DNA from 4 places in the Pseudomonas sp. 2835 genome. Region 2 is predicted to be linked to each of the others. Evidence: predicted binding sites of a transcription regulator. Region 2 holds the regulator's gene; each other region holds the start of a gene.
What was found. Region 2 encodes sigma-54, which starts transcription at its own class of promoters, with help from an activator protein. Its sites were predicted from a motif close to ANTGGCATNNANNTTGCTNT; they were not measured.

Region 1 (7,607 bases), on a different contig from region 2:
TAATGGGTCAGCCAGGGGTGCAGGCCCTCGGCGAGGATTTCATCGATCGAGGTGTAGCGCAGGCGCGCGTCCACCTCGGCAGCCAGGCGCTGGGCCGGGCGACCGTTGCCGCCTGGCAGGCTGGCGAGAATCAGGTCGATCTCCTCGGTGCAGGCACGCAGCGAGCGCGGCACGTCGGCGCGCAACAGCAGCAGCTCGGCGACATGACGCGCGGCCGGCGCATCACGGTAGATCTCGGTGTAGGCCTCGAATGATGACAGCGCACGCAGCAAGGCACTCCACTGGTAGTAACCACGGGCCGAGCTGTCGCTGACCGCCTCGGCCTCGTCGCCGAGCATTTCGTAGCGGGCATCGAGCAGGCGCAGGGTGTTGTCGGCGCGCTCGATGAAGGTGCCCAGGCGAATGAAGCGAAAGGCGTCGTTGCGCATGATGGTGCCGTAAGTGGCGCCACGAAACAGATGCGAGCGCTCCTTGATCCACTCGCAGAAACGGCTCATGCCATAGCGGCTCAGGCCCTGCTCGGCAATACCGCGAATCTCCAGCCAGGTGGCGTTGATGTTTTCCCACATGTCGGCAGTAATCCGCCCACGTACCGCATGGGCACTGGCGCGCGCGGCGCCGAGGCAGCTGTAGATGCTCGCCGGGTTTTCCGGGTCCAGGGCAAAGAAGTGCAGAAGGCGCTCGGCATGCAACTGGCCATGGCGCTCGAGGTAATCGTCGAGGGTGCCAGTGATCAGCAGCGGCATGGCCATTTCATCCAGGCCGTCGCCGCGCCCGTCTTGCGGCATCAGCGACAGCGAGTAGCTGACATCGAGCATCCGCGCGAGGTTTTCCGCCCGCTCCAGGTAACGCGACATCCAGTACAAATCAGAGGCAGTTCTACTCAACATGACTTAATCCTCGACCACCCAGGTGTCCTTGGTACCGCCGCCCTGGGACGAGTTGACCACCAGCGAGCCTTCACGCAGGGCCACCCGGGTCAGGCCGCCAGGCACAACCCGGGTCTCGCGCCCGGACAGCACGAAGGGACGCAAATCGATATGCCGCGGGGCGATGCCGTTTTCGACGAAGGTCGGGCAGGTCGACAGCGACAGCGTCGGCTGAGCGATGTAGGCCGCTGGCCGGGCTTTGATCCGGGCGGCGAAGGCCTCGATCTCGGCACGGGTTGCCGCCGGGCCGACCAGCATGCCGTAGCCGCCGGAGCCCTGGGTTTCCTTGACCACCAGTTCCGGCAGGTGCGCCAGCACATGGGACAGCTCTTCAGGCTTGCGGCACTGCCAGGTCGGCACGTTTTTCAGGATCGGCTCCTCGTCGAGATAAAAGCGGATCATGTCGGTGACATAGGGGTAGATCGACTTGTCGTCGGCAACCCCGGTGCCAATGGCATTGGCCAGCACTACATTGCCGCAGCGGTAGGCGGCCAATAGCCCGGGAACGCCGAGCATCGAATCGGGATTGAACGCCAATGGGTCAAGGAAGGCATCGTCCAGGCGCCGGTAGATCACATCGACCGCCTTGGGGCCGTCGGTGGTGCGCATGAACACCCGCTCGTCACGTACGAACAGGTCGGCACCCTCAACCAGCTCGACGCCCATTTCGCGGGCGAGGAAGGCATGTTCGAAAAACGCGCTGTTGAAACGCCCGGGGGTCAGCACCACGACGCTGGGGTTATCCAGCGGGCTAGAGCTCTTGAGGGTATCGAGCAGCAGGTTGGGGTAGTGATCGATGGGCGCGATGCGCTGGGCAGCGAACAGCTCGGGGAACAGGCGCATCATCATCTTGCGGTCTTCGAGCATATAGCTGACGCCGCTGGGGGTACGCAGGTTGTCTTCGAGCACGTAATAGCTGCCATCGCCATCGCGCACCAGGTCGACCCCGGAAATATGCGAGTAAATGTCGCGGTGCAGGTCCAGGCCCTGCATCGCCAGCTGGTACTGGTCGTTGGCCAGCACCTGCTCGGCGGGGATGATGCCGGCGCGGATGATGCGCTGGTCGTGGTACAGGTCGGCTAGAAACAGGTTCAACGCCTTGACCCGTTGAATGCAGCCACGCTCGACCACCCGCCATTCACTGGCCGGGATGCTGCGCGGGATGGTATCGAAGGGGATCAGGCGCTCGGTGCCCTGCTCGTCGCCATAAAGGGTGAAGGTTATGCCGGCGCGATGGAATAGCAGGTCGGCTTCACGTCGACGCTGGGCGAGCAGCTCCGGTGGGGTTTCGGCCAGCCAGCGGGCGAACTCCCGGTAATGCGGACGGACCTGACCGTCAGCGGTGTACATCTCATCGTAAAAGGTGCGGATCATGCCGAACTCCTTGTCACCCGTGCACCCGAGCCATCGCAAGCCTCGTGCCAGCGGCATAATTCCTTGTTATTCAATACGTTGTGATTTAAGCGAAGAACGGTCGCACCAGATCTGTGCAACCGCCCCGGTTGCTTTGACGGCAGCGCTTCATTGCGAAGCGCCGCGCTTGTTCGTCACTCAGGCCAGTTGCCGCTCCTGCTTGACGCCCCAGCCTTCTATTTCTCCACCCAGCGGGGCGATCACCGCCTCGAAATCCTGTTCGAATTCGCCGATTCCGCCATAGGTTGCAAACATCACCTTGCTCAGCTCCAGGTGCCAGGCGCCATCATCACGCTCGTGTACCTGGGCACTGAGTGATTCGCCGCGAAACTTACCTGCCGCTCGCCGCGCCCGTGCCTCGTCCGGAAATACCGCATAAAACTCGATGGGATGAATTTGCGCGAAGTTGAACCCCCCTTCTTTCATCCGACGCAAGACCGTGCTGCTGATGTCCTCGTATTGGCTGCTCATGAATCGTCCTCCTCATTACCGATGGATAGACTTTCAGTGCAAAACGCACCTGCCCGCCACACAAGCCGTGCGGGGGCAATTCGAGCTGTTGCGTGACGTGGATCGGCAAGCCCGGACAATCAAAAAAATTGCCCGACCTTGTCTGCAGCGTAGCGCCTGATTGCCCAGCGTGCCAGCCGGCATGCGGGTTCAAGGCCCTTCAGTGATGGCAGTGATCTCCACCCCGTTCTGCTCCTTCAGCCATTTGGCCGTTGGCGAGGGTTCGCGGTCCTGAAAATCATTGAGGTCCAGTTCGCCCAGGACCGGAAACAGATGGGAGCGAATCAGCCGCGCTGCCTCTTCGGTACTCGGCTCCAGCTCCGCGGTGAGCGACAGCGAGGTACGCTCGCCCTTCTGGTCAACAAAGGTAATGACCCATGCTTTCATTGGACTCTCCTCTGTACAGATGTTCAGGGTGAATCGGGCTTACCTTCCGTTGACCTCAGCACAGTGGTGGTCGTTCAGTCGTCTTGCACCGCGAAGCGATGGCCGCCTGGCAACGCACGTACGCTTTGCAGTGTGCGTAGAAAATCGTCCCTGGAGGGCTCGAACTGCAGGGGTGGTTGGGAGTGTTCGTTGATCACGCCCAGCACCAGGGTGGGCTGATGCCCGGAGGACGAGACGCCGGCGACCATCCTGAACGTTTCGACGGCCGACGGTTCGAGCGTTTCAGGATCATGAGGGCGAAAGCGCGCGCCGCCGATACGCCCCTTGGCGGCACCAATGGGCACGCTTGAAGGCCCGAACTTGTCGATACTGAGCAACTCGGGAAACGGGTTGGCAATCAGTCGATCCAGCATCATCGGGACCATGTCGACGGCTTTTTCATCATCGTTGCTCATGCTCAGGCGGTGCAGCAGCTTGGGGTTGTCTGCCGGCGTGAAGCCCAGGGTGATGGCATGCCGCGGTGCGCCATCGTCGGCAATGAAGCCATGGGGCACACAGAAGCCGTTGTCCTGGGGGATTTCGTACTGCGCCCGGGTACGGAACGCAGCCAGCACGGTGCGTGCCCTGGGCTCCAGTAATGCCAGCGAAGCGGATGCGGTTGCCGTGGTGGCGCCGCTATGGAAGTTGAAACGATAGATGCGTTGGTTGCGCCACAGATAGGCTACCAGTTTGCCTTCATACCAATTGGCAAACGCATCCGGCAGCCCCAGCTCGATAGAACGCTCATGCTCGAACTCTACATCGGTCGGCCACTGTGCCTGTTCTTTGAAGAAGGCATCGCGCTCGACCTGCGCCTTCGCCACCGACCGACCTTCGGCAGCAAATTGCCGAATCAGATCGTCAAGCAAGATCAGTTGAGAATGCACATAGCCGATACGCTCGAGCTTTTCATCCAGCTCGATACTTTGGTCCAGCAGTGCCCTGTAGCCCGAGTCGTCACTACGGGTTTCGCTGATGACGGCATCCAGCGCCTTTATCTCTGCCTTGACAACCCGCTGTTGCGCAGGCTCAACGTTGAGGGTTTGGGAATAGCGGATCTGCTCGAAGAGTTCGCGAGTGGTCAACGGGCTGACCTCGATGTCAACCAGATAGCGTTGTTTGGGAGTCAAGCCGTCGCCGTAGGCAATCTGCTGCTCACCTGGGGTGATTGTGGGATTGGGAAGCTTGAAATTGTAGTACTGCCAATAGCCACTGGAAATGTGCCAGTCAATGTCCTTGGGCACATCGAACTGTACCCGGCCCATGCATTCGGTACGCCAGCCGGGGGGCGTCTGGTAATCCGCCGGTGCAACATCGGCCAGCGCCAACAGTGAATGGCACAGGCCGGCAAACAATACGAACACGCGCACGCAAAAATCCTTTTTTGATGGGCGCCATTGCAGCCCCCGCTTCCTCAAGCGCGCGATTTGAGCATCCATGGCCCAGAAAGCCAAGACCCCGGCAAGCCGGGGTCCTGTTTTTACAGCACCAGCAACCTGGCTATTCCGGGGTGCCGTGCACTACACCAGCGGTGTTGTCCAGCAGGCTCTTGGTCGCGGTCTGGATGAACGACTCAAGCTTGTGGGTCAGTTCGGTCTGGTCCGGCGCTTCGATCAGCTCGGCCTTGAAGTTGGCACCCAGCTCATAGCGGTACATGCGTGGCGACATGTCCTTGGACTCGATCAGGATGCGGTCACCCTTGACCAGGCCAACGATCTGCTCGCTGCCCGATGGCTTGATCATGCCAAAGCCCTGGTCACCGGCCGGCAGGTTGAGCAGGTCACGGCCCCAGCACTGATGGCGGGTTTCGCCGCCCAGTCGGCCCATGATGGTCGGCACGATGTCGATCTGGGTACCGACGGTGTGGTTGACCGCACCGAACTTCTCCTGGATACCCGGGGCGATCAGCAGCAGCGGCACGTTGAAGCGCCCGAGGTCGAGCTCAGTGACCTGCTGGTGGTTGCCAAAGCCATGGTCGCCGACGATGACGAACAGGGTTTCCTTGAAGTAAGGCTCCTTGCGCGCCTTCTCGAAGAACTGGCCCAGGGCCCAGTCGGAGTAGCGCATGGCGGTCAGGTGCTCGTCCAGACGGCCCTGGCCGGTGACTTTCTCGACCGGCAGGTCCTTGGGCAGCGCATACGGCGTGTGGTTGGACAGGGTCTGCAGCAACGCGTAGATCGGCTTCTTGCCATCGTGCTTGGCAAGCTCTTCGTTGCCGCGGTCGAACATGTCCTGGTCGGACACGCCCCAGGTCGGGTCGGAGAACACCGGATTGACGAAGTCGTTACGGCCGATGAAGGTGGTCATGCCCTGGTTGCCGAAGAAACCGGACTGGTTGTCCCAGGCAAAATCACCGTTGTAGACGTAGACGTCGTCGTAATCACGGGCACTGAGCAGCGCCGGCAAGCCCGACAGCTTGTGGCCGCCTTCGGGGGTCTGCATCAGGTACTCGAAACCCGGCAGGTTCGGGTAGCAAGCCATGGTGGCGAACATGCCCTGGTGGGTATGGGTACCGTTGGAGAAGAAGCGGTCGAACAGCAAGCCCTCTTTCGCCAGTTTGTCGAAGTACGGGGTGATGTTGTTCGGGCTGCCTAGCGCGCCGACCGAATGACCGGCGAAGCTCTCCATGAGGATCACCACGACGTTCTTGATCGCCAGGGTGTTGTCCGCCGGCGGGGTGAAGTCACGGCGCACCGCGGCGCTGTCGGCATCGACCAGCTTGTCGTTGGCAGTCAACAACATGTCGCGCACGGTCTGGGTAGCCAGGCCTTGTTCGATGGTCGACTTCCAGATATTGGCGCGGTCCTCGCCGAAGCGGCTTTTGGCGGCATCGATCAGGGTCAGGGTGCCGTTCAGGCCCAGCTGGTTGACGAAGTTCGAGTCGGTGGTGAAGGCATCGCCCCACCGCATTGGCGGGCCCTGGCGCAGGGTGCCGCGAGCGGCGATGACCGCTACCAGCAGGACCATGAAGAACACTACGCCGCGCACGTACCAAGGCGCGACGTTGCGCGTGCCGGCGACCTGGCTTTCATATACGCCAGCAGGTCGGGTCAGGCGGTCGATGCCCTTGAACAGCAGGCTCAGCAGCCAGGTGCCAAACGCCCAGGCCAGCAGGTAGCGCACCACCGGGAAGCCGTACCAGAGCATGCTCAGCACGGTTTTCGGATCTTCCTTGACGTACTGGAATACCAGGCCGTTGAGGCGCTGGTGGAACTCGCGGTAGAAGTCCATCTCCATCAGGCCGAGGAACATCACGATGCTCGACGCGATGGTCAGCCAGGCGCGGAACAGGCCGCGGGCAGCCATGGCCCGGGCACTGAGGATCGCCAGCAGCAGCGGGATGCTCAGGTACACCACGACCCGCAAGTCGAAACGCAGGCCATTGAGGAAACCCTCGGCCACGGTCGAGGTCGGCGTGTCGCCGATCATGTCGCTGTTGTAGACCAGCAGGGCCAGGCGGACCAGGCTGAGCATCAGCATGATCACCAGGCCGCACAGCAGGGTGTAGGCCAGATGCGATTTCAGCGTCGGTTGCAACGGGCGTGACGCAGCCCGCTGTTGACTCAAGGCGTCCGTGTTAGCCATGAATTGGAGGATCCTAGGGTTCAGGTTCGAGGAAGGCGGTAAAACGAATCGGCAAATGTGCCCTAAACGCGAGCGCGTTGCACGGCCATTCGGCGAACGGATAATTGCGCGCGCAAATTGTCGGCAATCGTTTGTGAAAATTTCGTAATAGAATCAGGGTTATCCGCAGGGAGATCATTACCCCATGTTTTTTCGCTACCTACCAAGCCCGCTTGGCCCGCTGCTGCTGGTAGGCGATGAACAGGGCCTGCGCCTGCTGCACATGGATGCCGCCCAGCCCTGGGAGCTGGCCGCCGACTGGCTGCCGGCCAGCAACCAGCTGGACGACGTGGCACGCCAGCTGGACGAGTATTTCGCGCGCAAGCGCGAGACCTTCGAGGTGCGTGTGGCGCCCCGGGGCACACCGTTCCAGCGCGAGGTTTGGCAGGCCCTGCAGCGCATTCCCTACGGCACCACCTGCAGCTACGGCGAACTTGCCCGGGCCATTGGCAACCCCAAGTCAGTGCGGGCAGTGGGCACAGCTAATGGCGCTAACCCGATTGCCATCGTCATCCCCTGCCATCGGGTGATCGGCAGTAACGGCACCCTCACCGGCTTTGCCGGCGGGATCGAACGCAAGCAGATCCTGTTGGAACTGGAAGGGACCTGGCTGATCTGAAGATAATCGGGCTACAGCCGCACATTGCCCCGCGGCCCGGCTATCGCCCAGATAATCAGCCCCAGCACCGGCAGCAGCAGAATCAG
Region 2 (7,607 bases):
AACGCGGCACCCTGCTCAAGGACGCGCTGCTTGAAATGTCCCGCAAAGGTTTGGGGATGACCGTGGTGCTCGAAGCCGACGGACGGTTGGCCGGGATCTTCACCGACGGCGATCTGCGCCGCAGCCTCGATCGCAATATCGACGTGCACAAGACCCTTATCGAAGAAGTCATGACCGCCCACGGCAAGACCGCCCGCGCCGAAATGCTCGCCGCTGAAGCCCTGAAGATCATGGAAGACCACAAGATCAGCGCCCTGGTGGTGATCGACAAGGACGAGCTCCCGGTCGGCGCCCTGAACATGCACGACCTGTTGCGTGCGGGAGTGATGTAAATGACCCAGGACCTGCTCCAGCGCGGCAAGGCCATCAAGCTGGCGGTTTTCGACGTAGACGGCGTGCTCACCGACGGTCGCCTGTACTTTCTCGAAGATGGCAGCGAATTCAAGACCTTCAACACCCTCGACGGCCAGGGCATCAAGATGCTCATGAACTCGGGCGTGACCACGGCGATCATCAGCGGGCGCAAGACCCCGGTGGTCGAGCGCCGGGCAAAGAACCTCGGCATCCCTCACCTGTACCAGGGCCGGGAAGATAAACTGGTGGTATTGGACGAGCTTCTCGGCCAGCTCAACCTAAGCTATGAACAGGTCGCCTATCTGGGCGACGACCTGCCTGACCTGCCGGTGATCCGCCGGGTCGGCCTGGGCATGGCGGTGGCCAATGCCGCCGCTTTCGTCCGCGAGCACGCCCACGGGGTAACCCGGGCACGTGGCGGCGAAGGGGCAGCGCGCGAATTCTGCGAACTGATCCTGCAAGCCCAGGGCAATCTTGACGCGGCCAACGCCCATTACCTGTAGAGCGACACATGTTCAGTAAGAAAATCCGCAACATTGCGCTGTTCAGTGTGATCGCCGCCCTGCTGGTGGCGGTCGGCTACTGGAACATCAGCCCCGAGAGTTTCCTCGACAACAAGCCGGTTGCCGGGCCGGACCAGAGCGCCATCGACTATTACGCGGTGAACGCTCACAGCGTGCAGTTTTTGCCTGACGGCAAGATGCAGTACGAGATGACCGCCGACAAGGTCGAGCACCTCAAGGCCAGCGAAGTCACCCTGCTGACCAAACCCGACCTGCAGATGTACCGCGGCACCACTTATCCGTGGCACGTGCAGAGCGAGCGCGGCGAGGTCAATCCCGACGGCAGCGAAGTCGAACTGATCGATTCGGTACGGGTTGCCCGCACCGACGAAAAGAACCGCACCATGATCATTACCAGCAGCCGCATGACGGTATTCCCGCAGAAGCAATATGCGCAAACCGAGCAAGCCGTTAGAATCGACGGCGCCGGTGGCGTCACTACGGGCAATGGAATGAAAGCGTATTTGAAAGACGGCAGGATGGACCTGCTGTCCAACGTAAGAGGACAGTATGAGGCTCGTTAAAACCCTCCCCTTTTTGCTCAGCCTGAGCGCAGCACTGGGAAGCGCGAGCGCCTGGGCCCTGCCGAACGACCGTGACCAGCCGATCCGCATCCAGGCCGACCACGCTCAACTGGACGACAAGAAAGGCATCGCCACCTACACCGGTGACGTGATCATCACCCAGGGCTCGATGATGATCAAAGGCAACACCGTGACCATCACCCGTACCGCCGGTGGCGACATCGACGTGGTGACCTCGGTGGGCAACCTGGCCTACTTCGAACAGCAGCAGAGCGCCGCCAAGCCAGACAAGATGCAGGGCTATGGCAAGACCATCCAGTACAATGCGCCGCAAAACCGCATCGTCCTGATCGACCGCGCCAAGGTTATCAACGAAGGCAACACCACCGAAGGCGAGAAGATCGTCTATGACACGGTGAAACAGATCGCTACCGCCGGTCGCGGTGGCAAAGTCACCGAGTCGCGTCCGCGCATCGACATGGTGATCCAGCCGAAGAAGAAGGCCGAGTAAATGGCAACCCTCAAAGCCCAGCACCTGGCCAAGAGCTACAAGAGCCGGCAAGTGGTCCGCGACGTCAGCCTGTCGATCGACAGCGGCCAGATCGTCGGCCTGCTCGGCCCTAACGGCGCCGGCAAGACTACCTGCTTCTACATGATCGTCGGCCTGGTTCAGGCCGATCAGGGCCGCGTGCTGATCGACGACCTTGATGTCAGTCACCAGCCCATGCACGGCCGTGCCCGCGCCGGTATTGGCTACCTGCCGCAGGAAGCCTCGATCTTTCGCAAGCTGTCGGTCGCCGACAACATCATGGCGATCCTCGAAACCCGCAAGGACCTGGACCGCGATGGCCGGCGCAAGGAGCTGGAAAGCCTGCTGCAGGAATTCCACATCAGCCACATCCGCGACAACCTCGGCATGAGCCTTTCCGGTGGTGAGCGCCGCCGCGTCGAGATTGCCCGCGCCCTGGCCACCGCACCCAAGTTCATCCTGCTCGACGAACCCTTTGCCGGTGTCGACCCGATCTCGGTTGGCGACATCAAGCAGATCATCCATCACCTGAAGGCCAAGGGCATCGGCGTTCTGATCACCGACCACAACGTCCGTGAAACCCTGGATATCTGCGAAACCGCTTACATCGTCAACGATGGCCAGCTGATCGCCGAAGGCGATGCAGAGACCATCCTGGCCAACGACCTGGTCAAAGAGGTTTACCTCGGCCATGAGTTCCGCCTGTAGGCTCAAGGTGTAAGGCGCTGCCGGAGCGCTCGTAAACAGGCCAGATGATGGCTTAATTGTTACGGCGCTCTAGGCAAACGCTGCAATTTCAGGCATATAATTTGCTTAAAGTTGGCGCTTCGGTGCCCTTGTAGTGGATGGCGCATGTGCGCCGGCAAATAAGGTGTTAAGCCCCTGCCATGAAACCATCGCTCGTCCTAAGAATGGGCCAGCAACTGACGATGACCCCGCAGTTGCAACAGGCCATACGTCTGCTCCAGCTTTCTACCCTGGATCTCCAGCAGGAAATCCAGGAAGCGCTGGAATCAAACCCGATGCTCGAGCGCCAGGAAGATGGCGACGACTTCGACAACAGCGACCCGATGGCCGACAACGCCGAGAGCAAACCCGTCGCCGAAGTTCAGGAAACCAGCTTCCAGGAGACCGCCCCGACGGTGGACAACCTCGAAGAAGGCGAATGGAACGAACGCATCCCCAACGAGCTGCCGGTCGATACCGCTTGGGAAGACATCTACCAGACCAGCGCCAGCAGCCTGCCCAGCAACGATGATGACGAGTGGGACTTCACCACCCGCACCTCCGCTGGCGAAAGCCTGCAGAGCCACCTGCTCTGGCAGCTCAACCTGGCACCGATGTCCGACACCGACCGGCTGATCGCCGTGACCCTGATCGACTGCATCAACAACCAGGGTTATCTCGACGAAACCCTGGAAGAAATCTGCGACTCCTTCGACCCCGAGCTCGACATCGAGCTGGACGAAGTCGAAGCCGTGCTGCACCGCATCCAGCAGTTCGAGCCCGCCGGTATCGGCGCGCGCAACCTCAGCGAGTGCCTGTTGCTGCAACTGCGCCAACTGCCGCCGCGCACGCCGTGGATGACCGAAGCCCAGCGCCTGGTCAGCGACTTCATCGACCTGCTCGGCGGCCGCGACTACAGCCAGCTGATGCGCCGCATGAAGCTCAAGGAAGACGAGCTGCGCCAGGTCATCGAACTGGTACAGAGCCTCAACCCGCGCCCGGGCTCGCAAATCGAATCCAGCGAAGCCGAATACGTGGTACCCGACGTGATCGTGCGCAAGGACAACGAGCGCTGGCTGGTCGAGCTCAACCAGGAAGCGGTACCGCGCCTGCGCGTCAACCCGCAGTACGCAGGCTTCGTCCGTCGCGCCGACACCAGCGCCGACAACACCTTCATGCGCAACCAGTTGCAGGAGGCGCGCTGGTTCATCAAGAGCCTGCAAAGCCGCAACGAAACCTTGATGAAGGTCGCCACCCAGATCGTCGAGCACCAGCGCGGCTTCCTCGATCATGGCGACGAGGCGATGAAGCCGCTGGTGCTGCACGACATCGCCGAAGCGGTGGGCATGCACGAGTCGACCATTTCCCGCGTGACCACGCAAAAATACATGCACACGCCCCGCGGAATTTACGAGCTGAAGTACTTTTTCTCCAGCCACGTCAGCACCTCCGAAGGCGGTGAATGCTCGTCCACGGCGATCCGCGCGATCATCAAGAAACTGGTTGCAGCGGAAAATCAGAAAAAGCCATTGAGTGACAGCAAGATCGCTGGTTTACTGGAGGCACAAGGCATCCAGGTAGCACGTCGCACCGTCGCCAAGTACCGCGAGTCCCTCGGCATTGCACCGTCGAGCGAGCGCAAGCGATTGATGTAACGGCTCCTGAGGTGTGCCACCGCAGTTCAGTGGCAGGCGCAATACCTGCCTCTTATGCACCGGCAACAAAGGAGAAGCTGTATGCAAGTCAATATCAGTGGACAGCATGTAGAAGTTACTCAGCCCCTGCGTGAGTACGTACTTGAAAAGCTTGCTCGCTTGGAGGGGCATTTCGACAAGATTACCAATGTGACGGTAATCATGAAGGTCGAGAAGCTTCAACAGAAGATCGAGGCCACCCTGCAGATCCCGGGCGGCGAAGTGGTTGCAAATGCCGAACACCAAGACATGTATGCAGCGATCGACGCCTTGACTGACAAGCTCGACCGCCAACTGAAAAAACACAAGGAAAAACAGCAAAGCCTGCTGCAAGGTGCAGCGGCCCGCTGATCCCCCTCATCCATGATCCGACTTGAAACCATCCTGACCCCCGGCCGTTCCCTCGTGAACGTGCCGGGCGGCAGTAAAAAACGTGCGCTCGAACAGATCGCCAATCTGATCGGCAAAGAAGTGCCCGAGCTGGACACCCAGATCGTGTACGAAGCCCTGATCGCCCGGGAAAAACTGGGCTCCACCGGTTTCGGCAACGGCATTGCCATTCCCCATTGCCGCCTCAAGGGCTGTGAGTCGCCGGTCAGCGCGCTGTTGCACCTTGACGCCCCTATTGATTTCGACGCCATCGATGGCGCCCCGGTCGACCTGCTGTTCGTACTGCTGGTCCCGGAAGCGGCTACCGATGCGCACCTGGAGCTGCTGCGCCAGATCGCCAGCATGCTCGACCGCCAGGACGTACGCGAAAAACTGCGTGCGGCCGCCAGTAACGAATCCTTGTACCAGGTCGTACTGGACGTACAAAACGGGCACTGAACATGCGCTTGATCATCGTTAGTGGCCGGTCTGGCTCCGGCAAGAGTACCGCCCTCGATGTACTTGAGGACAACGGCTACTACTGCATCGACAACCTGCCTGCTGGCTTGCTGCCGCAACTGGCCGAAAGCGCCCTGATCAACACCGAATTGATGCAGCCCAAGGTGGCCGTGTCGATTGACGCGCGCAACCTGCCCAGCCACCTCTCGCGCTTTCCCGAGCTGCTCGAGGATGCCCGTAGCCGGCATATCCAGTGCGATGTGCTGTACCTGGATGCCGACGAAGAAACCCTGCTCAAGCGTTTCTCGGAAACCCGCCGCCGCCACCCGCTGACCAACAACGAACGCTCGCTGGCCGAAGCGATCGAAGTCGAAAGCGAGCTGCTCGGGCCAATTGCCGACCTCGCCGACCTGAAGATCGATACCACCAACCTGAACCTGTATCAGCTGCGTGATTCGATCAAATTGCGCCTGCTCAACCAGCCGGAGCCAGGCACGGCCTTCCTGGTCGAATCCTTCGGCTTCAAGCGCGGCATGCCGGTAGACGCCGACCTAGTGTTCGATGTGCGTTGCCTGCCCAACCCTTACTGGAAGCCGGAACTGCGCGACCATTCGGGCCTGGAGCAACCGGTAATCGATTACCTGGCAGCCCAGCCGGATGTCGAGGACATGTTCCAGGACATCTCCAGCTACCTGCTCAAATGGTTGCCACGCTTTGCCGCCAGCAACCGCGCGTATGTCACCATTGCCATTGGCTGCACGGGCGGCCACCACCGTTCGGTGTACCTGACCGAGCGTCTGGGCCAGCTACTGCAACAATCGTTAAAGAACGTCCAGGTTCGCCACCGCGACCTCTAGCCCACAGGATCTGCGCCTCGATGCCCGCTCGTGAAATCACCATCATCAACAAGCTGGGGCTGCACGCCCGGGCGGCTGCGAAGTTCGTTGGCGTCGCTGGCAGATTCCCCTGCCAGGTACGCGTGGGTCGGGCGCCAGACAAACTGGTAGACGGCAAGAGCATCATGGCGGTCATGATGCTTGCCGCCGGCAAAGGCACCCAGGTGCATTTGCACACCGAGGGCGAGGACGAGACTGCGGCTCTCGATGCCCTGATCGAACTGATCAACAACTATTTCGACGAGGGCGAGTAACCGCCCCCGTTTTCTCACGACAACGCCGTATCCATCACCATCATCAGGCAGAAGCCGATGCACAGGCCAAGACTAGCCAGTCGGTGATGGCCGTTGCTGCGCGACTCGGGAATGATTTCCTGAGTCACTACCAGCAACATCGCCCCCGCCGCACAGGCCAGCCCCAGTGGCAGCAATAACTCCGCCACCGTCACCAGCCAGGCACACACCACCGCTGCCAGCGGCTCGACCAGGCCTGAAGCCGCGCCAATCAGAAACGCCTTGAAACGGGCCATCCCCGCCCCTGCCAACACCAGGGCGATGACCAGGCCTTCAGGCACATCCTGCAAGGCAATCCCCATGGCCAGGCTGTCGGCATCGGGCATGCCGCCACCGGCAGACACACCAATGGCCATGCCTTCGGGAATGTTATGGGCAATGATGGCAATCACGAACACCCAGATCCGTGCGGCAATCACCGGCTGCTGAGGCGTACCTACCAGCGCCTCGGGCGAAGCGCCAGACACCTTGAGGTCGACCAGGTACAGGCAGAAGGCGCCGAACAGCAAGCCGAAGCTGACCAGGCCACCAGCACCCCATTTACCCAAACCAATGGCCTGGGCGGCATCCAGCCCGGGAATGATCAGCGAAAAGGCCGTGGCCGCGAGCATCACCCCGGCGCCGAAGCCCAGCAGGGTATCGGCCAGGGCCACCGGCATGTTGCGGATCACCAGCACCGGCACGGCGCCCAGGGCGGTGCCCAAGGCACACAGTGCCCCGCCTTCGAGGGCCCGCAACATGCGCGGTTCCAGATCCAGCCAGGCGATACCCTGGGCCACCAGCAGCGCGAAGCCGACCAGCAACAACAGGGTACCGAGCGCCAGGCGAAACAGCCGCACGCCGGCAATGGACATCACATCCGAACGCATTGCGCTGCGACTCACACAAGCGCGGCTGCGTAACGGCGCTCTACCTCGGACCAATCGATCACGTTGTAAAAGGCGCTGATGTATTCCGGACGGCGATTCTGATAGAGCAGGTAGTAAGCGTGTTCCCAGACGTCCAGGCCGAGGATCGGCGTATTGCCATTCATCAGCGGGCTGTCCTGGTTGCCACTGCTTTCAACCACCAGGGTCTTGGCCGGGGTCACGCTCAACCAGGCCCAGCCACTGCCGAAGCGGGTCAGTGCAGCCTTGGTGAAGGCATCCTTGAAGGCCTCGAAGCCACCCAATTGCTGATCAATGGCCTTGGCCACGGCGC
Region 3 (7,607 bases), on a different contig from region 2:
CAGGGGAATGCCGCACTGGGTGGCCCCGGCAAGACCGGCGGTGATGCCATTGACCACTTCGACCTCGACGCCGCGCGCGTGCAGCCAGCAGGCTTCTTCGCCGCCGCGGCCGAAGATGCAAGGATCGCCGCCCTTGAGGCGCACTACGCAACGCCCCTGACGGGCATGGCGCAGCATCAGGCGCTGAATGAAGGCCTGTGGTGTGGAGCGGCAGCCGCCGCGTTTGCCCACGGCGATGACCCGGGCGTCGGGGCAGTGTTGCAAAATGGCTGGATTGACCAGGTCATCGATCATCACGACAGCGGCTTGCCCCAGAGCGCGTACCGCTTTCAGGGTCAACAGCTCAGGGTCGCCTGGGCCTGCGCCTACCAGCCAGACTTTTGCATTCATGGTGATTTCCTCATTGGCAGTATTGGCCATCAGCCTTTGAACAGGCAGATCAGCAGGACCAGATCAAGGAGCAAGAACAGCAGCGCCAGGCCGCGCCAGACCTTCAGGGGTTCGCGTTCAAGCAGTGGTCGTGGGCGCACGCTCGGTTGCTGGCGTTCGCCCTGTTCGAGCAGCAATAGCCATTGCTCGGCGGTTTCAAAGCGTTGCTGTGGATCGGCGAGCAGTGCCTGGGCGAGGGTGTGCTCGAGCCATCCGGGCAGGTCCGGACGATAGCGTGCGGCGCTGACCGCCTGGGTGAAACGGGGGTGCTGGAAGGCTTCGATTTCGCCATAGGGGTAATGCCCGGTGAGCAGGTAGAACAGCGTTACGCCCACGCTGTACAGGTCTTGCTGGGGGCTGGGCGGCGCGCCTTCAAAGGCTTCCGGGGCAATGAACGATGGCGTGCCCGGCAGCTCATGGGCGCGGTCTTCGGAGAGCCCCGGACAGTAGGCCAGGCCGAAATCCAGCAAGCGCAGTTGGCCGTCATCGCCCAGGTGCAGGTTTTCAGGCTTGATGTCGCGGTGCAGGATGTTGCGCCGGTGCAGCGAGCCCACGGCTTGCAGCAGTTGCCGGGCCAGGGATTGCCACTGCACCAGCGGCAAGGGTCCAGTACCAGCTAACCGTTGCGCCAGGGTTTGCCCTGGGTATTCGCGCATCAGGTAGTACAGGTGCTGGCGCTGGCTGGCCGGGTGCACCTCGGGGAACCAACGCCCGGCCACTCGGCGCAGGAACCATTCTTCGAGCAGCAGATTTTGCTGGGCGCCGGGTTCGTCCTTGCGTTCTGCCGGCAGGGTTTTCAGCAGCCACGCCTGTTGCTGACTGTCGCGCACGCGATACAGCAAGGATTGACGGCTGTGGCCCAGTTGCTGCTCGACTTGCCAACCGTCAATCGTCTGCCCGCTGCGCAGCGCCGCTGGCAACGGCCATTGCTGCAGTTGCGCCAGCGAATCACCGAGGTTGCTCGCCCCCAGGCGCTCGACCCGCACCAGCAGCGCGCTGGCATTGTCCTGGCTGCCGCTGTGGTGGGCCGAGCTGACCAGCGTCTGGGCGGCGTCCTGCAGGTCGATCTGTTCACGCAGCACTGCGCGGATCTGCGCTTCGCTGAGGCTGGCCCAGACGCCGTCGCTGAGCAGCACGAAACACTCGCCGGCCTGCAGTTCGCCCTCCAGATAGTCGACCTGCAGGTGCTGGTCCAGGCCCAGGGCGCGCTTGAGTACGTGCTGCATGCCGGGTTGGTCCCAGACGTGGTCTTCGCTGATGCGTTGCAGTTGCCCGGCGGCCCAGCGGTAAATCCGGCAGTCGCCGACATGCGCCAGGGTAAAGCGCCGGCCACGCAGCACCAGGGCGCTGAGCGTAGTCAGCAACGGCTGGCCGCCGCCATTGGCGCGCAGCCAGCGGTTCTGCGCCAGCAGCAGGCGGTCCAGGGCCTGGGCCACGCCCCAGGTGGCGGGCGTGGCGTAGTAGTCCAGGGCCAGCGCCTGCAGGCTGGCCCGCGCCGCCAGGCCGCCATCGGCGCACTGGCTGACGCCATCGGCGAGGGCGAACAGGTAGCCTTTGCTGGCGGCCAGTTCCGGATTGGGGGTGACCAGGCGCAGGGCGTCCTGGTTTTCCTCCCGGGGGCCGCTGGCGCTGGCCTGGGCAAAACTCAGTTGCAGGCTCATGGCATCACCTCAGACCCGCGCTGCGGTGACCGCCGCCGAGCCCCAGGTGGTGCGCCAGCGTTGCTTGACGCCGTGCAGGCCGAACCAGGCCAGAATACCGAGGCTGGCGAACAACCACAGGCCCAGTTGATAGTCGCCGCTGTGCTGCTTGATCGTCCCCAGGCCCGCAGCGAGCAGGAAACCGCCAATACCGCCGGCCATGCCGATCAGCCCGGTCATCACACCGATTTCCTGGCGAAAGCGTTGCGGTACCAGCTGGAACACTGCGCCGTTGCCGGCACCCAGGCCGAGCATGGCAGCGACGAACAGGGCCAGGGCAGCCACCGCGCTGGACAGGTTGAAGCCGACGGCGGCAATGCAGATGGCGGCGACGCTGTACATCGCCAGCAGGGTGCGGATGCCGCCAAAGCGGTCAGCCAGGGCACCGCCGAGCGGGCGCATCAGGCTGCCGGCAAATACGCAGGCGGCAGTGTAGTAGCCAGCCGTCACCGGGCTCAGGCCGTACTGGTCATTGAAGTAGCCGGGCAGGGCACTGGCCAGGCCGATAAAGCCACCGAAAGTGACGCTGTAGAAGAACATGAACCACCAGCTGTCGCGGTCGCCCAGGGCCTTGAGGTAGTCGGCCACGGCTTTGGGTTTGGGCCGCTCGGGGGCATTGCGCGCCAGCAGGCTGAACAGCACCAGGGTCAGCAGCAGCGGGATCACGGCAAACCCGAATACGTTGTTCCAGCCAAAGCCCGCGGCCAGGGCCGGGGCCAGCAGGGCGGCGAACACCGTGCCGGAGTTACCCGCACCGGCAATGCCCATGGCCTTGCCCTGGTGCTGCGCCGGGTACCACTGCGAGGCCAGCGGCAGCGACACGGCAAACGAGGCGCCGGCAACGCCGAGGAACACCCCGAGCAACAACGCCTGTTCATAGCTGTGGATGCCCAGGCGCCAGGCGCAGAACAGTGCGACGATGACAATCACCTGGCCGATCAACCCGGCGGTCTTGGGCGACAGCCGATCCACCAGCAGGCCCATGACAAAACGCAGGATCGCCCCGGCAAGGATCGGCGTAGCCACCATCAGCCCGCGCTGCTGGGTGGTCAGTTGCAAATCGGCAGCAATCTGCACCGCCAGCGGGCCGAGCAGGTACCAGACCATGAAGCTCAGGTCGAAATACAGAAAGGCGGCAAACAGGGTGGGGACATGCCCGGACTTCCAGAAACTCGTATTCATCGAACACCTCGTTGAACAGGGACGGAAACGAAAAAGACGTCGCCACCCGACCCGCTTGTGCGAGTGGGAGTGCGACGTCTTTGTCGTGGAGGGGGCAACCGCCGTTGGCTACCTGTCCTGTGGTGATAGCAAGAGCCGGGCCAGATTCCCTCAGCCAAGCAGGTCGCTCATGGCAATGATCTGCTCGGCCACCTGGATCAGCTTTTGCTGCTTGCTCATTGCCTGGCGGCGCATCAGGGTGTAGGCCTGCTCTTCGTTGCATTCCTTCATTTTCATAAGCAGGCCCTTGGCCAGTTCGATGCGCTTGCGCTCCGCCAGTTGCTGGTCGCGAGCCTGCAGCTGGGCCTTGAGTGCCTGGTCGCTTTCAAAGCGGGCCATGGCCACGTCGAGGATCGGCTGCAGCCGCGCGGCATGGATGCCTTCGACGATGTAGGCGCTGACTCCGGCCTGGATTGCCTGGCGCATCACTCCGGGGTCGTGTTCGTCGGTGAACATGACGATCGGTCGCGGCCGGTCGCGGCTGACCAGCACCACTTGCTCCATGACATCGCGGCCCGGTGACTCGGTATCGATCAGCACCACGTCCGGGCGCACCGTTTCGACGCGGGCCGGCAGGTCGATGGTCAGCCCCGACTCTTCGATCACCTCGAAACCAGCCTGGACCAGGGCGGCTTTGAGGCGGCCGACTTTTTTCGCGGTGTCGTCGATCAGCAGGATTCGCAGCATGTGGGCGTCTCCTTTAGCGGCGGGCGAGGGCGGCGGGTGATTCGGCCAGCGCATGCAGACGAAAGCTGCGGGCGTAGCCATGCGGGTCGCTGCCGTCCCAGCGGCTGCCATCTATCAACTGGCTGCTGCGCATGTCCGGACCGCCGCAGGGTACGCCGATCGCCGTGGCGGCATCGCGGTATAGCGCCAGTTGCTGGACCTGGCGAGCCACGGCAAGGTAGTCGGGATCCTCGCGCAGCAGGCCCCAGCGGCGGAACTGGGTCATGAACCACAGGCCATCGGACAGGTACGGCAGGTTGGCCCGGCCCTCATCATGCAGGCGCAAGGCGTGCGGGTCCTGCCACTGGTTGCCCAGGCCATCCTGGTACTGGCCAAGCAGGCGCGGCTCGATACTCGCCAGCGGTGCATCCAGGTACGCCTTGCCACTGAGCAGTTGCGCGGTGCTGCGGCGGTTTTCGTTGTTTTGCTCGATGAAGCGACTGGCAGCCAGCACGGCCATCACCAGAGCCCGTGCGCTGTTGGGGTATTGCTCGACAAAGGCCCGGGTGCAACCCAGGACTTTTTCCGGGTGGTCCGGCCAGATCGACTGGCTGGTGGCCAGGGTAAAGCCCTGGCCCTGGGCGATGGCGCCTGCCGACCAGGGTTCGCCGACACAAAAGCCATCGATGCGCCCGGCCTGCAGGTGCGCGAGCATTTGTGCCGGCGGCACTACCACACTGTTGACGTCGTGTAGCGGGTGGATGCCCTGGCTGGCCAACCAGTAATACAGCCACATGGCATGAGTGCCAGTGGGGAAGGTTTGGGCAAAGGTCAGTTTTGTCCTGCTTTGGTGCACGAAATGCTCCAGCGCCTCGGGACTGGTCACGCCCTGGCGTTGCAGCGCAGCAGACAGGTTGATGCCCTGGCCGTTCTGATTCAGGCCCATCAGCACTGCCATGTCGATGGCCGGGCTACCGCCGATGCCCAGTTGCACCGCGTAGATCAGGCCGTACAGGCTGTGCGCGGCATCCAGCTCGCCGCTGGCCAGCTTGTCGCGCAGGCCGGCCCAGGAGCTCTGGCGCCGCAGGTTCAGGGTCAGGCCATAGGTCTGGGCGAAACCCTGGGTCGCGGCCACCACCACCGAGGCACAATCGCTCAGGGCCATGAAACCGAGATTCAGGCAGGGCTTTTCCGGGGCATCGCTGCCGTTGACCCAGGCCAGTGAGGTTGCGGGAATAGGGTTGGTCACGTCATTGCGCCTGTGTCGAAGGTCAGGCCGTACCGCTCGCGTGGCAGGCGTTTGCACAGGGTGCAAGCAACGCATATGCCAAGGCGGCCCTGTCCCCCGGGCGACGCCACCGCTATAATCGCCCCCCTCACTCACGTCGAGCTAAACCCGCCCATGTATACCCTGGCCCGCCAGCTGCTGTTCAAGCTCTCCCCGGAGACTTCCCATGACCTGTCCCTGGACCTGATCGGCGCCGGTGGCCGCCTGGGCCTCAACGGCTTGCTGACCAAGGCGCCGGCTTCCTTGCCGGTTACCGTCATGGGCCTGAACTTCGCCAACCCGGTCGGGCTTGCGGCGGGTCTGGACAAGAACGGCGCGGCCATCGACGGCTTTGCCCAGCTGGGCTTCGGTTTTGTCGAGATCGGCACCGTCACCCCGCGTCCGCAGCCGGGCAACCCCAAGCCGCGCCTGTTCCGCCTGCCGGAAGCCGAAGCGATCATCAACCGCATGGGCTTCAACAACCTGGGTGTCGACAACCTGCTCAACCGTGTGCGCGCTGCCAAGTACCGCGGCATTCTCGGCATCAACATCGGCAAGAACTTCGACACCCCGGTTGAGCGTGCAGTGGACGACTACCTGATCTGCCTCGACAAGGTCTACGACCAGGCCAGCTACATCACTGTCAACGTCAGCTCGCCGAACACCCCGGGCCTGCGCAGCCTGCAGTTCGGCGATTCGCTCAAGCAACTGCTCGACGCCCTGGCCGAGCGCCGCTCGCAACTGGTGACCGAGCGCGGCAAGCATGTGCCGCTGGCGATCAAGATCGCCCCGGACATGAGCGATGAAGAAACCGCGCTGGTCGCCGCGGCCCTGGTCGAGTCGGGCATGGACGCGGTGATCGCCACCAATACCACCCTCGGCCGCGAAGGCGTCGAAGGCTTGCAGCATGGTGACGAGGCGGGTGGTCTGTCGGGTGCGCCGGTGCTGGAAAAAAGCACCCATATCGTCAAGGTGCTGGCCGGCGAGCTGGGCGGCAAATTGCCGATCATCGCCGCAGGCGGGATTACCGAAGGCAAGCATGCGGCGCAGAAGATTGCCGCCGGTGCCAGCCTGGTACAGATCTACTCGGGGTTCATCTACAAGGGCCCGGCCCTGATCCGTGAGGCCGTGGATGCCATCGCGGCCATGCCGCGCTGAAACCGCAGGCATAAAAAAGGGCCCCCTCAAGGGGCCCCTGGGCCTCAGCCCGCCGCCCGGATAGGGCGCGCATGGTAATCGGATTCGGTTCCTCGTTCAGCCAACGGCGTGAAGTTCGTTGAGTCTATGGATACCCGCAGTGCCGGTCATACCGTCCCAGTTGTCGCCGCGTCCTTCGCGCCAGCCATTGATCCATGCCTGGCGTACAGACGGTAGAGTAAAGGGGCAAAGCTCGCGGGATTTGCCGGTGACCCCATATTGGTAGCCACGTGAAAATGCTCGTTCCAACGGATCACGCTTAAGTCTTCTCATAGGGTGTTGCCCTCACTTGTTGACTGTAATGTCCCGTCGACCTCTAGAAGGTCGGGCAGAATCGTTCTGCCGGTTTGCGCTCGCTGCCGGCGTCGCGAGCGGAAGTGTTGCCCCATTGCGGTGACAACCTGAGACCAGTTCTAACCAATGCAAGACACAGTGTGAATGATCGTTTTGTCATAAGGACGTAACCTTTCATAGGTCCACAGGATAAGTAAATAAATGCGTCTGATTAGGATCTGGCGCAAAGCCCGCTATGATCAGGGTTTGACCTGCTTCAAAGTCATCTGGCCATCGCTATGTGATAATTTGTAACAATGAAGGCAAAACGACGAAGGGTCATTTTCCTCTTATTTTTGCCTGAATTTTTCATTCTGCTCGGCAATCAAAGACTTTTCAGCCCTTGGCAAAAGTCGGATTGGTGGGCGGCCCGGCGCTCAATGGAGCGCCACTCGAACGCTGTGGAAAGGCGTTCGATTAAACATCGGAAGGGCGATGCGCTTGCCTTTCCACTTTATTGCTCAAGGCTCTGGATACCCCATGTCGGACCGTTTCGAACTTTACCTCACCTGTCCCAAAGGCCTTGAAGGCCTGCTTGCCGAAGAAGCCCGCGGCCTTGGCCTTGAAGAGGTGCGCGAGCACACTTCGGCAATTCGCGGCACGGCCGACATGGAAACCGCCTACCGGCTGTGCCTGTGGTCGCGCCTGGGCAACCGCGTGCTGCTGGTGCTCAAGCGCTTCAACATGAAGAACGCCGACGACCTCTACGACGGTGTCAACGAAGTCGAGTGGCAAGATCACCTGGAGGCCAGCGGCTCGCTGGCAGTGGAATTCAGCGGCCACGGCTCGGGTAT
Region 4 (7,607 bases), on a different contig from region 2:
GCGGCGGCGACTTGCGCGGCTATGGTGGCGCTGCTTTCGCCATGGCTGCTGTTGGTGGACAGTGCCGTGGCTTCGCGGGCGACGGTCAGGTGCAGGTCGATGCGGTCGAGCAGGGGCCCGGAGAGTTTGTTGCGGTAGCGCTGGATCTGCTCGCTGCTGCAGCGACAGCGCCCGGTGGGGTCGCCAAAATATCCACAGGGGCAGGGGTTCATGGCGGCGACCAGCTGGAAGCGCGCCGGAAAGCGGATCTTGTCCTTGGCCCGGGCGATAACGATTTCGCCGGACTCCAGGGGTTCGCGCAGCACCTCCAATACACGTCGTTCGAACTCTGGTAGCTCATCGAGAAACAGCACGCCGAGGTGGGCCAGGGTGATTTCCCCGGGCTGCGGTCGGCTGCCACCGCCGACCAGTGCAGCACCGGAGGCCGAGTGATGCGGATGGCGAAACGGCCGCTGCGGCCAGCTGCTCAGCGGTACATGGCTGGCCACCGACTGGATCGCTGCCACCTCCAGTGCCTCGCGCTCATCCAGCGGCGGCAACAGGCCGGGCAGGCGGCTGGCGAGCAGGGTTTTGCCGGTGCCCGGAGGGCCGCTGAACAGCAGGTTGTGTGCGCCTGCGGCCGCGACCAGTAGCGCGCGCTTGGCGGCTTGCTGGCCCTGTACTTCGTTGAGGTCTGGGTAGGGGCGGATCTGCAGCAACAGGCCGTTGGCTGCGTAGGGATTGAGCGGGGTGTGGCCGTTGAAGTGGGCGACCAGCTCCAGCAGGTGACTGACTGCAAACACCACCAGCCCCGATGCCAGACAGGCTTCTTCGGCATTTTCTTGCGGCACGACCAGGGCCCGACCGGCTGCTCGTGCAGCCAAGGCGGCGGGCAGAACACCTTGCACCGAGCGGATCGCCCCGGACAGCGCCAGTTCGCCCAGGCATTCCACCTCGCCAAGCGCTGCAATCGGGAACTGGCCGTTGGCGGCGAGAATCCCCAGGGCGATGGCCAGGTCGAAGCGCCCGCCATCCTTGGGCAGGTCGGCTGGCGCGAGGTTGAGGGTGATGCGCCGGGCGGGGAATTCCAGGCCGGAATTGAGGATCGCGCTACGCACCCGATCCTTGCTTTCTTTCACGGTTGCTTCCGGCAGGCCAACCAGGGTCAGTGCCGGCAGACCATTGGCCAGATGCGCTTCAACACTGACCGCCGGGGCCGAAACACCGACCTGGGCACGGCTGTGGACAAGGGCGAGGGACATGAACGCTCCATGATCTAGACGAGGCCGCGTCCTGCGGCTCTGCAAGCGTAGTGGGGTGGAGCGGATCAAGGCGCGGAAGAGTGAGTCAGGTTTTTTCCGGCGTGTTTTTGCGAGCGCTTTGCGCTCGATCGCTGGCAAGGCCAGCTCCCACAGGTCCGGCGTACACAGCCCCTTGTGGGAGCGGCGGTGCGACGACTCGACTTGACCCGCGATGAGGCCAGCTCAGCCAGCCACGCCATGAGCTCAGGCGCGCACGTAAACCCAGGCCGTCAGACCAGAGGCCAGGGTCACCGCAACCCGCTTGTAGTCGGCCACTTCATAGGCGTCCGCCGCCGCAAGTTCAGCTTCGCTGATCTGCAAGACCATGCCGGCCACGCAGTCGTTTGCATTGCTGCTGGGGGTGACGATCGGGTGATGGGTCTTGCCGCTGGTGGCCAGGACTTGCGGGTCGGTAATTTCCACCCATGTCTGGCTGTAACCGAGCATCTGGTCAGTCTGGCCGACCAGTTCGCGGCCGAAGTTGGCCAGCTGCACGGCTTTGTCCTGCAGGGTGCCGTAGGAGAACAACAGCACCGGATATTCAGCAGATGGCGTCATCGCAGGCTCACTCGGCGGCAGGCGGGTTCAGGCGTGCTTCCATTTCCGCGACCTTGGCTTCGAGCGCTTCAAGGCGGGCACGGGTGCGGGCCAGGACGACCATCTGGCTGTCGAATTCTTCCCGGCTGACCAGTTCGAGTTTGCTGAAGCCGCTTTGCAGCAGGGCTTTGAACTGGCTTTCGATTTCGCTGCGGGGCTGCGAGGTGTCGCCGCTGAACAGGCGCGAGGCCTGGTCGCTCAGGGCATCAAGAAAGGCTTTGGGCGCGAGCATATTCGGCTGTCCACAGTATGCAATGGGGCGCCAGTGTAGCACGCAGCCTTAGTGCCCCAATGCTGCACGCTTTTCGCGCATGGCGGCGAAACGCCGCGCACCGTTGTTGTGCATCAAAACCGTGCTGGCGACTGGCCAAGTCGGGCTGCGCAACCTAAGTCCCTGTAATCAGGGGCTTTAACCATTCTGGCAAGCTTTCTGCTATGTCCTTCATGACCCATGCACTGATGCAGTCACCATGACGACGCGTTACAAAGCCAGGCACTGCGCTTAGACTTGAGTCGGGTTTGTTTTCCTGGGGCAAGTCCACCAATTCGGGAGAGAGTTTCATGAAGCTAGTCACTGCCATCATCAAGCCGTTCAAGTTGGACGACGTGCGCGAGTCGCTGTCCGAAATCGGCGTGCAGGGCATCACTGTCACTGAAGTCAAAGGTTTCGGCCGGCAGAAAGGTCACACCGAGCTGTATCGCGGCGCTGAATATGTGGTCGATTTCCTGCCCAAGGTGAAGATCGACGTCGCCATCGATGACAAGGATCTGGACCGGGTCATCGAGGCGATCACCAAGGCGGCCAACACCGGCAAGATCGGTGACGGCAAGATTTTCGTGGTCAATCTGGAGCAGGCGATTCGCATCCGTACCGGCGAAACCGATACCGACGCGATCTAAAAAAAGCCTCACCAAACCCCAACGCCCCAGGAGATAACAATATGACTCTGCGTCAGTTCGCAGGGCTAGGAGCCCTTTTGTCCCTCGTAATGCCCGGCCTGGCCATGGCAGAGGAGGCAGCCCCCGTGCTCAACTCCGGCGACACCGCCTGGATGTTGACCGCCACAGCCTTGGTGCTGTTCATGACCATCCCTGGTCTGGCCCTGTTTTACGGCGGCATGGTGCGTTCCAAGAACGTGCTGTCGGTGATGATGCAGTGCTTTGCGATCACCGGCCTGATCAGCGTCCTGTGGGTGGTTTACGGCTATAGCCTGGCGTTCGATACCACCGGTATGGAGCAAGGTGTAGTCAACTTCAATTCCTTCGTTGGTGGTCTGTCCAAGGCGTTTCTCGCCGGCGTGACCCCGGCGAGCCTGACCTCTTCGGCGGCGCTGTTCCCTGAGGCGGTATTCATTACCTTCCAGATGACCTTCGCGATCATCACCCCGGCGCTGATCGTCGGTGCCTTTGCCGAGCGCATGAAGTTCTCGGCGATGCTGATCTTCATGGCCATCTGGTTCACCCTGGTCTATGCGCCCATCGCCCACATGGTCTGGAGCGGTAATGGCGGCCTGATGTGGGACTGGGGCGTGCTCGACTTCGCTGGCGGCACCGTGGTGCACATCAACGCCGGTATCGCCGGCCTGGTGGCCTGCCTGGTGCTGGGCAAGCGCAAGGGCTTCCCGACCACGCCGATGGCGCCGCACAACCTCGGTTACACCCTGATGGGCGCCGCCATGCTGTGGATCGGCTGGTTCGGCTTCAACGCAGGCTCCGCGGCAGCCGCCAACGGCACTGCCGGCATGGCCATGCTGGTGACCCAGATTGCTACCGCGGCAGCGGCCCTGGGCTGGATGTTCGCCGAGTGGCTGACCCACGGTAAACCAAGCGCGCTGGGCATCGCCTCGGGCGTGGTAGCAGGTCTTGTGGCCATCACCCCGGCTGCCGGCACCGTCGGGCCCATGGGCGCCCTGGTAATCGGCTTGGTGGCGGGCGTGATCTGCTACTTCTGCGCCACCAGCCTCAAGCGCAAGCTGGGCTACGACGACTCCCTGGATGCCTTCGGCGTGCACGGCATCGGCGGTATCGTCGGCGCGATCCTCACTGGCGTGTTCGCAGCCCCGGCGCTGGGCGGCTTCGGCACCGTCGAAGACATCGGCGCGCAAGTCTGGATTCAGGCCAAGGGCGTCGGCTTCACCGTGATCTACACCGCGATCGTCACTTACGTGATTCTCAAGGTGCTGGATCTGGTCATGGGCCTGCGGGTCAACGAAGAAGAAGAGTCGGTCGGCCTCGACCTGGCGCAACACAACGAGCGCGGCTACAACCTGTAACAGCCTCGAAAAAAACTTGCCCGGCTTGCCGGGCATTTTTTTGCCCGGATTTTGTCAGTTCGGTAAGGCGCAAACGGTTTCCAGGCGAGCTTTTCCGGCAGCATGAGACGTGGGCAGAAAACTTACAGCGTTCAGTGAAATTTAGGCACTTTGCTTTTTCTCTGAGCACGCTAGAATGCGCGCCGAAGGGTGCTGACGACCTGTCCGCAAACTTTCGTACCCTTTGCTAGGCTTGCCAATAAGCGAGTCGATCACGCCAGGGTATGTCGGCGCGTTAACGCCGCCCGCTCTTTATTTGTACAGACCTCGCCCGTGACGTGGGGTTTGCCCGGTTCTCGCCATTCGTTGTGGCGCAACCACGGCCCGTAGCCTGCCTGCGGACCTTGAATTTTTTCTGGCAGCTGTCGATTTTCGACGTTGCTGGTCTATAACTAATCTGCTTTTCGCAAGTCATGAGGTAGAACATGAGCGACGATGATCTGGAAACTGACGACCTCGAAGTAGGCGACGAAGACGAAGGCGATGAAGGCCTCGAAGCGGCAGCTGATGATGTAGCTGTCGATGATAGCGACGATAGCCCGGCTCCTGCAGCCAAGGGCAAGTCCAAGGCAGCAGTCTCGGTAGACGAGATGCCGAGCATGGAAGCCAAGCAGAAGGAGCGTGATGCCCTGGCCAAGGCTATGGAAGAGTTCCTCTCCCGTGGTGGCAAGGTGCAGGAAGTGGAGGCCAACGTGGTCGCCGATCCGCCCAAGAAGCCGGACAACAAGTACGGTAGCCGCCCTATCTGAGTGGCCCCGTCAGCAAGAAAGCCCGCCGTCGCTGCGGGCTTTTTTGTGTCTGCTGTTCAGCGCCAGCTGTTGAGCAGATCAGGCAGCTGAGACAACCGCTGTATCTGTGCATCAGGGCGGTTCTCGGCTTCCCATGCCTTGCCCTGGGGGTTGAACCAGATCGCCCGTAGGCCGGCGCGCTGGGCCCCGGCAATGTCATCGCCGGGGTGATCGCCAATGTGCACCGCCGCATCCGCCTCGACTTCGCCTTGGCGCAGGGCTTCGAGGAAGGGTTGCGGGTCGGGCTTGCCTATCCCTAAGTCTTCGGCGCACAGGGCGAACTTGAAGTAATCGGCCAGGCCAAGGCGGCGCACATCGGCGTTGCCATTGGTGACCACGCCCAGGGTGTAGTGGCGACGGAGAATCTCCAGCACCGGCTGCACCTCGGGGAAGATGTCGATCTGGTGGCGGGCGTGGAGGAACACCTCGAAGCCTTCGTTGGCAAGCTCCCGGGCCTTGTTCTCGCTGTAGCCGACCTCTTCCAGGGCATGGAACAGCACGCGCCGGCGCAGGGCGCTGATGCGGTGTTTGAGCCCTGGCTCTGCCTGCACCAGGCGCTCGCGGATGGCGTACAGGTGCTCGACCGGAACCGCGCCCAGGGTTGGCGCATTGGCCGCCAGCCAGTCGCGCAGGGTGGTCTCGGCGCTGACGATCACCGGCGCGGTGTCCCACAGGGTGTCGTCGAGGTCGAAGGTGATCAGCTTGATGCTCATGAGTCACTGCCCTTACTGCGTTTGGCCCGAGGATGGGCGCTGTCATACACGGCGGCCAGGTGCTGGAAGTCCAGGTGAGTGTAGATCTGCGTGGTGGCGATGTCGGCATGGCCGAGCATCTCCTGCACGGCGCGCAGGTCCTGGGACGATTCCAGCAGGTGGCTGGCGAAGGAGTGTCGCAACATGTGCGGATGCAGGTTCTGGCCCAGCTCGCGGGCGCCGGCGGCCTGCACCCGCAGTTGAATGGCCCGTGGGCCCAGGCGCCGGCCCTGCTGGCTGACGAACACCGCGCCGTCCTGCGGGCCGCTGCCGGCGCGCAGTGGCAGCCATTGCTCCAGCGCCTCGCGGGCCTTGCGACCGACCGGCAGCACGCGGGTCTTGCTGCCTTTGCCGTGTACCTGCACCAGGCCGCCAGGCAGGTCGAGCTGCTCCAGGTTGAGGCTGGTCAACTCCGACAGGCGCAGGCCTGAAGAGTAGAACAGCTCGAGCATGGCCTGGTCGCGGCGGGCGAGAAATTCATCTTCCACCGCGCCTTCGAGCAACTGCAGGGCCCGGTCGGTGTCGAGGGTCTTGGGCAGGCGCCGCTCGCCCTTGGGCGCCGACAGGCCATTGGCCGGGTCGTGACTGCAATGGCCTTCGCGATTGAGGTAACGGTAGAAACCGCGCACCGCCGAGAGCAGGCGCGCAAGGCTGCGCGAAGACTGGCCCTGGTGATGCTGGCGGGCGATCAGCTGGCGCAGGTGCTGGATCTGTAGGGCGCTCCAGCTATCGATGCCGCCCTTGGTACAGTAGGCCAGGACGCTTTCGAGGTCGCGCCGGTAGGCCAGCTGGGTGTGTTCGGACACCTGGCGCTCGTTGCGCAAGTGCGCGCAGAAGGCCTCCAGCTGGCGTTCCACTAGCGCACCGGACGCAGGGTCTGGGTGTGGCGCGGGACGACCCGGCCGAGCACTTCGGCGATGTAGCTGAGGAACAGGGTACCGACCGTGCTCTTGTAATGCTGCGGATCGCGGCTGCCGATCGCCAGTACGCCGTGCAGGCCCTGGTGGTTGAGGGTGGCGACGGCGCTGGAGCCGACTTCTTTGCGCTGCTCTTCGCCGAACAGAAAATCCAGCTCGTGGTCACGCAGGTTGCCGCTGACCGTCTTGCCGGCGCACAACAGGCCGCCGATGGCTTGCTGGGCGTCGCTGCTGTTGACCCAGCGGCCGACCGGCGCCGCGGTTTCGCCGAACAGGATGAGGCTGACAAAAGGCACCTTGAATTCCTGGCGCAGGCTGTCTTCGACGGCCATGACCACGCTTTCGAGGCTGTCGGCATCGAGCAGGTCGAGGATCAGCCGGCGCGTCTTGTCGAACAGCCGGTCGTTGTCGCGGGCGACGTCCATCAGTTGCGAAAGACGGTGGCGCATTTCGATGTTGCGGTCGCGTAGCAGCTTGAGCTGGCGCTCGACCAGCGACACGGTATCGCCACGCTGATGGGGGATGTGCAGCTCGCTGAGCAACTCATCATGCTCGGCGAAGAACGTCGGGTTGTCGCGCAGGTAAGCAACCACGGCCTCAGCCCCGAGGGTGGGCGTCGAGCCCTCGGCGCTAAGGTCGGTGGGCTGTTCGGCGGGAGCCTGGGGCTGATCGGTCATGGCTGGTACTCACTCATAGACGAACCTGTCCTTCAAACACGCGTACGGCGGGGCCGGTCATCAGCACCGGCTTGCCCGGGCCTGCCCATTCGATGGACAGGCGCCCACCCGGCAGGTCGATCAACAGCGGTGAATCCATCCAGCCCTGGCTGATCGCCGCCACGGCAGCGGCGCAGGCACCGGTACCGCAGGCCTGGGTTTCGCCCGCGCCACGTTCCCACACCCGCAGTTGCGCGCGATGACGGTCGATGACCTGGATGAAACCGACATTGACCCGCTGCGGG

Region 1: ABIE20_RS07800 (circularly permuted type 2 ATP-grasp protein) is a predicted target of sigma-54. The motif match lies at 2,336-2,355, and genes of this name have one in related genera.
Region 3: ABIE20_RS06935 (CmpA/NrtA family ABC transporter substrate-binding protein) is a predicted target of sigma-54. The motif match lies at 5,329-5,348, and genes of this name have one in related genera.
Region 4: glnK (P-II family nitrogen regulator) is a predicted target of sigma-54. The motif match lies at 2,295-2,314, and genes of this name have one in related genera.

What each region holds. Positions count from the first base shown of each region.
Region 1 covers NZ_JBNDLE010000004.1:316,163-323,769, forward strand. Annotated here, with positions in the region: gene ABIE20_RS07795 (alpha-E domain-containing protein) at 1-890, opposite strand, end outside; gene ABIE20_RS07800 (circularly permuted type 2 ATP-grasp protein) at 894-2,303, opposite strand; gene ABIE20_RS07805 (ribonuclease E inhibitor RraB) at 2,481-2,813, opposite strand; gene ABIE20_RS07810 (hypothetical protein) at 3,003-3,239, opposite strand; gene ABIE20_RS07815 (T6SS immunity protein Tli4 family protein) at 3,314-4,648, opposite strand; gene ABIE20_RS07820 (LTA synthase family protein) at 4,779-6,863, opposite strand; gene ABIE20_RS07825 (methylated-DNA--[protein]-cysteine S-methyltransferase) at 7,048-7,521, shown strand; gene ABIE20_RS07830 (PLDc N-terminal domain-containing protein) at 7,533-7,607, opposite strand, start outside.
Region 2 covers NZ_JBNDLE010000002.1:342,998-350,604, reverse strand. Annotated here, with positions in the region: gene ABIE20_RS03710 (KpsF/GutQ family sugar-phosphate isomerase) at 1-332, shown strand, start outside; gene ABIE20_RS03705 (KdsC family phosphatase) at 333-857, shown strand; gene lptC (LPS export ABC transporter periplasmic protein LptC) at 866-1,441, shown strand; gene lptA (lipopolysaccharide transport periplasmic protein LptA) at 1,428-1,952, shown strand; gene lptB (LPS export ABC transporter ATP-binding protein) at 1,953-2,678, shown strand; gene ABIE20_RS03685 (RNA polymerase factor sigma-54) at 2,858-4,351, shown strand; gene hpf (ribosome hibernation-promoting factor, HPF/YfiA family) at 4,433-4,741, shown strand; gene ptsN (PTS IIA-like nitrogen regulatory protein PtsN) at 4,754-5,218, shown strand; gene rapZ (RNase adapter RapZ) at 5,221-6,075, shown strand; gene ABIE20_RS03665 (HPr family phosphocarrier protein) at 6,096-6,368, shown strand; gene ABIE20_RS03660 (ZIP family metal transporter) at 6,383-7,276, opposite strand; gene ABIE20_RS03655 (superoxide dismutase) at 7,288-7,607, opposite strand, start outside.
Region 3 covers NZ_JBNDLE010000004.1:133,578-141,184, reverse strand. Annotated here, with positions in the region: gene cobA (uroporphyrinogen-III C-methyltransferase) at 1-390, opposite strand, end outside; gene ABIE20_RS06950 (protein kinase domain-containing protein) at 420-2,090, opposite strand; gene ABIE20_RS06945 (nitrate/nitrite transporter) at 2,100-3,311, opposite strand; gene ABIE20_RS06940 (ANTAR domain-containing response regulator) at 3,462-4,037, opposite strand; gene ABIE20_RS06935 (CmpA/NrtA family ABC transporter substrate-binding protein) at 4,051-5,265, opposite strand; gene ABIE20_RS06930 (quinone-dependent dihydroorotate dehydrogenase) at 5,419-6,441, shown strand; gene rmf (ribosome modulation factor) at 6,538-6,753, opposite strand; gene rlmKL (bifunctional 23S rRNA (guanine(2069)-N(7))-methyltransferase RlmK/23S rRNA (guanine(2445)-N(2))-methyltransferase RlmL) at 7,294-7,607, shown strand, end outside.
Region 4 covers NZ_JBNDLE010000027.1:3,250-10,856, forward strand. Annotated here, with positions in the region: gene ABIE20_RS25160 (YifB family Mg chelatase-like AAA ATPase) at 1-1,241, opposite strand, end outside; gene ABIE20_RS25165 (gamma-glutamylcyclotransferase family protein) at 1,485-1,838, opposite strand; gene ABIE20_RS25170 (accessory factor UbiK family protein) at 1,846-2,109, opposite strand; gene glnK (P-II family nitrogen regulator) at 2,439-2,777, shown strand; gene ABIE20_RS25180 (ammonium transporter) at 2,819-4,150, shown strand; gene sutA (transcriptional regulator SutA) at 4,615-4,938, shown strand; gene ABIE20_RS25190 (HAD family hydrolase) at 4,995-5,690, opposite strand; gene xerC (tyrosine recombinase XerC) at 5,687-6,586, opposite strand; gene ABIE20_RS25200 (DUF484 family protein) at 6,586-7,323, opposite strand; gene dapF (diaminopimelate epimerase) at 7,337-7,607, opposite strand, start outside.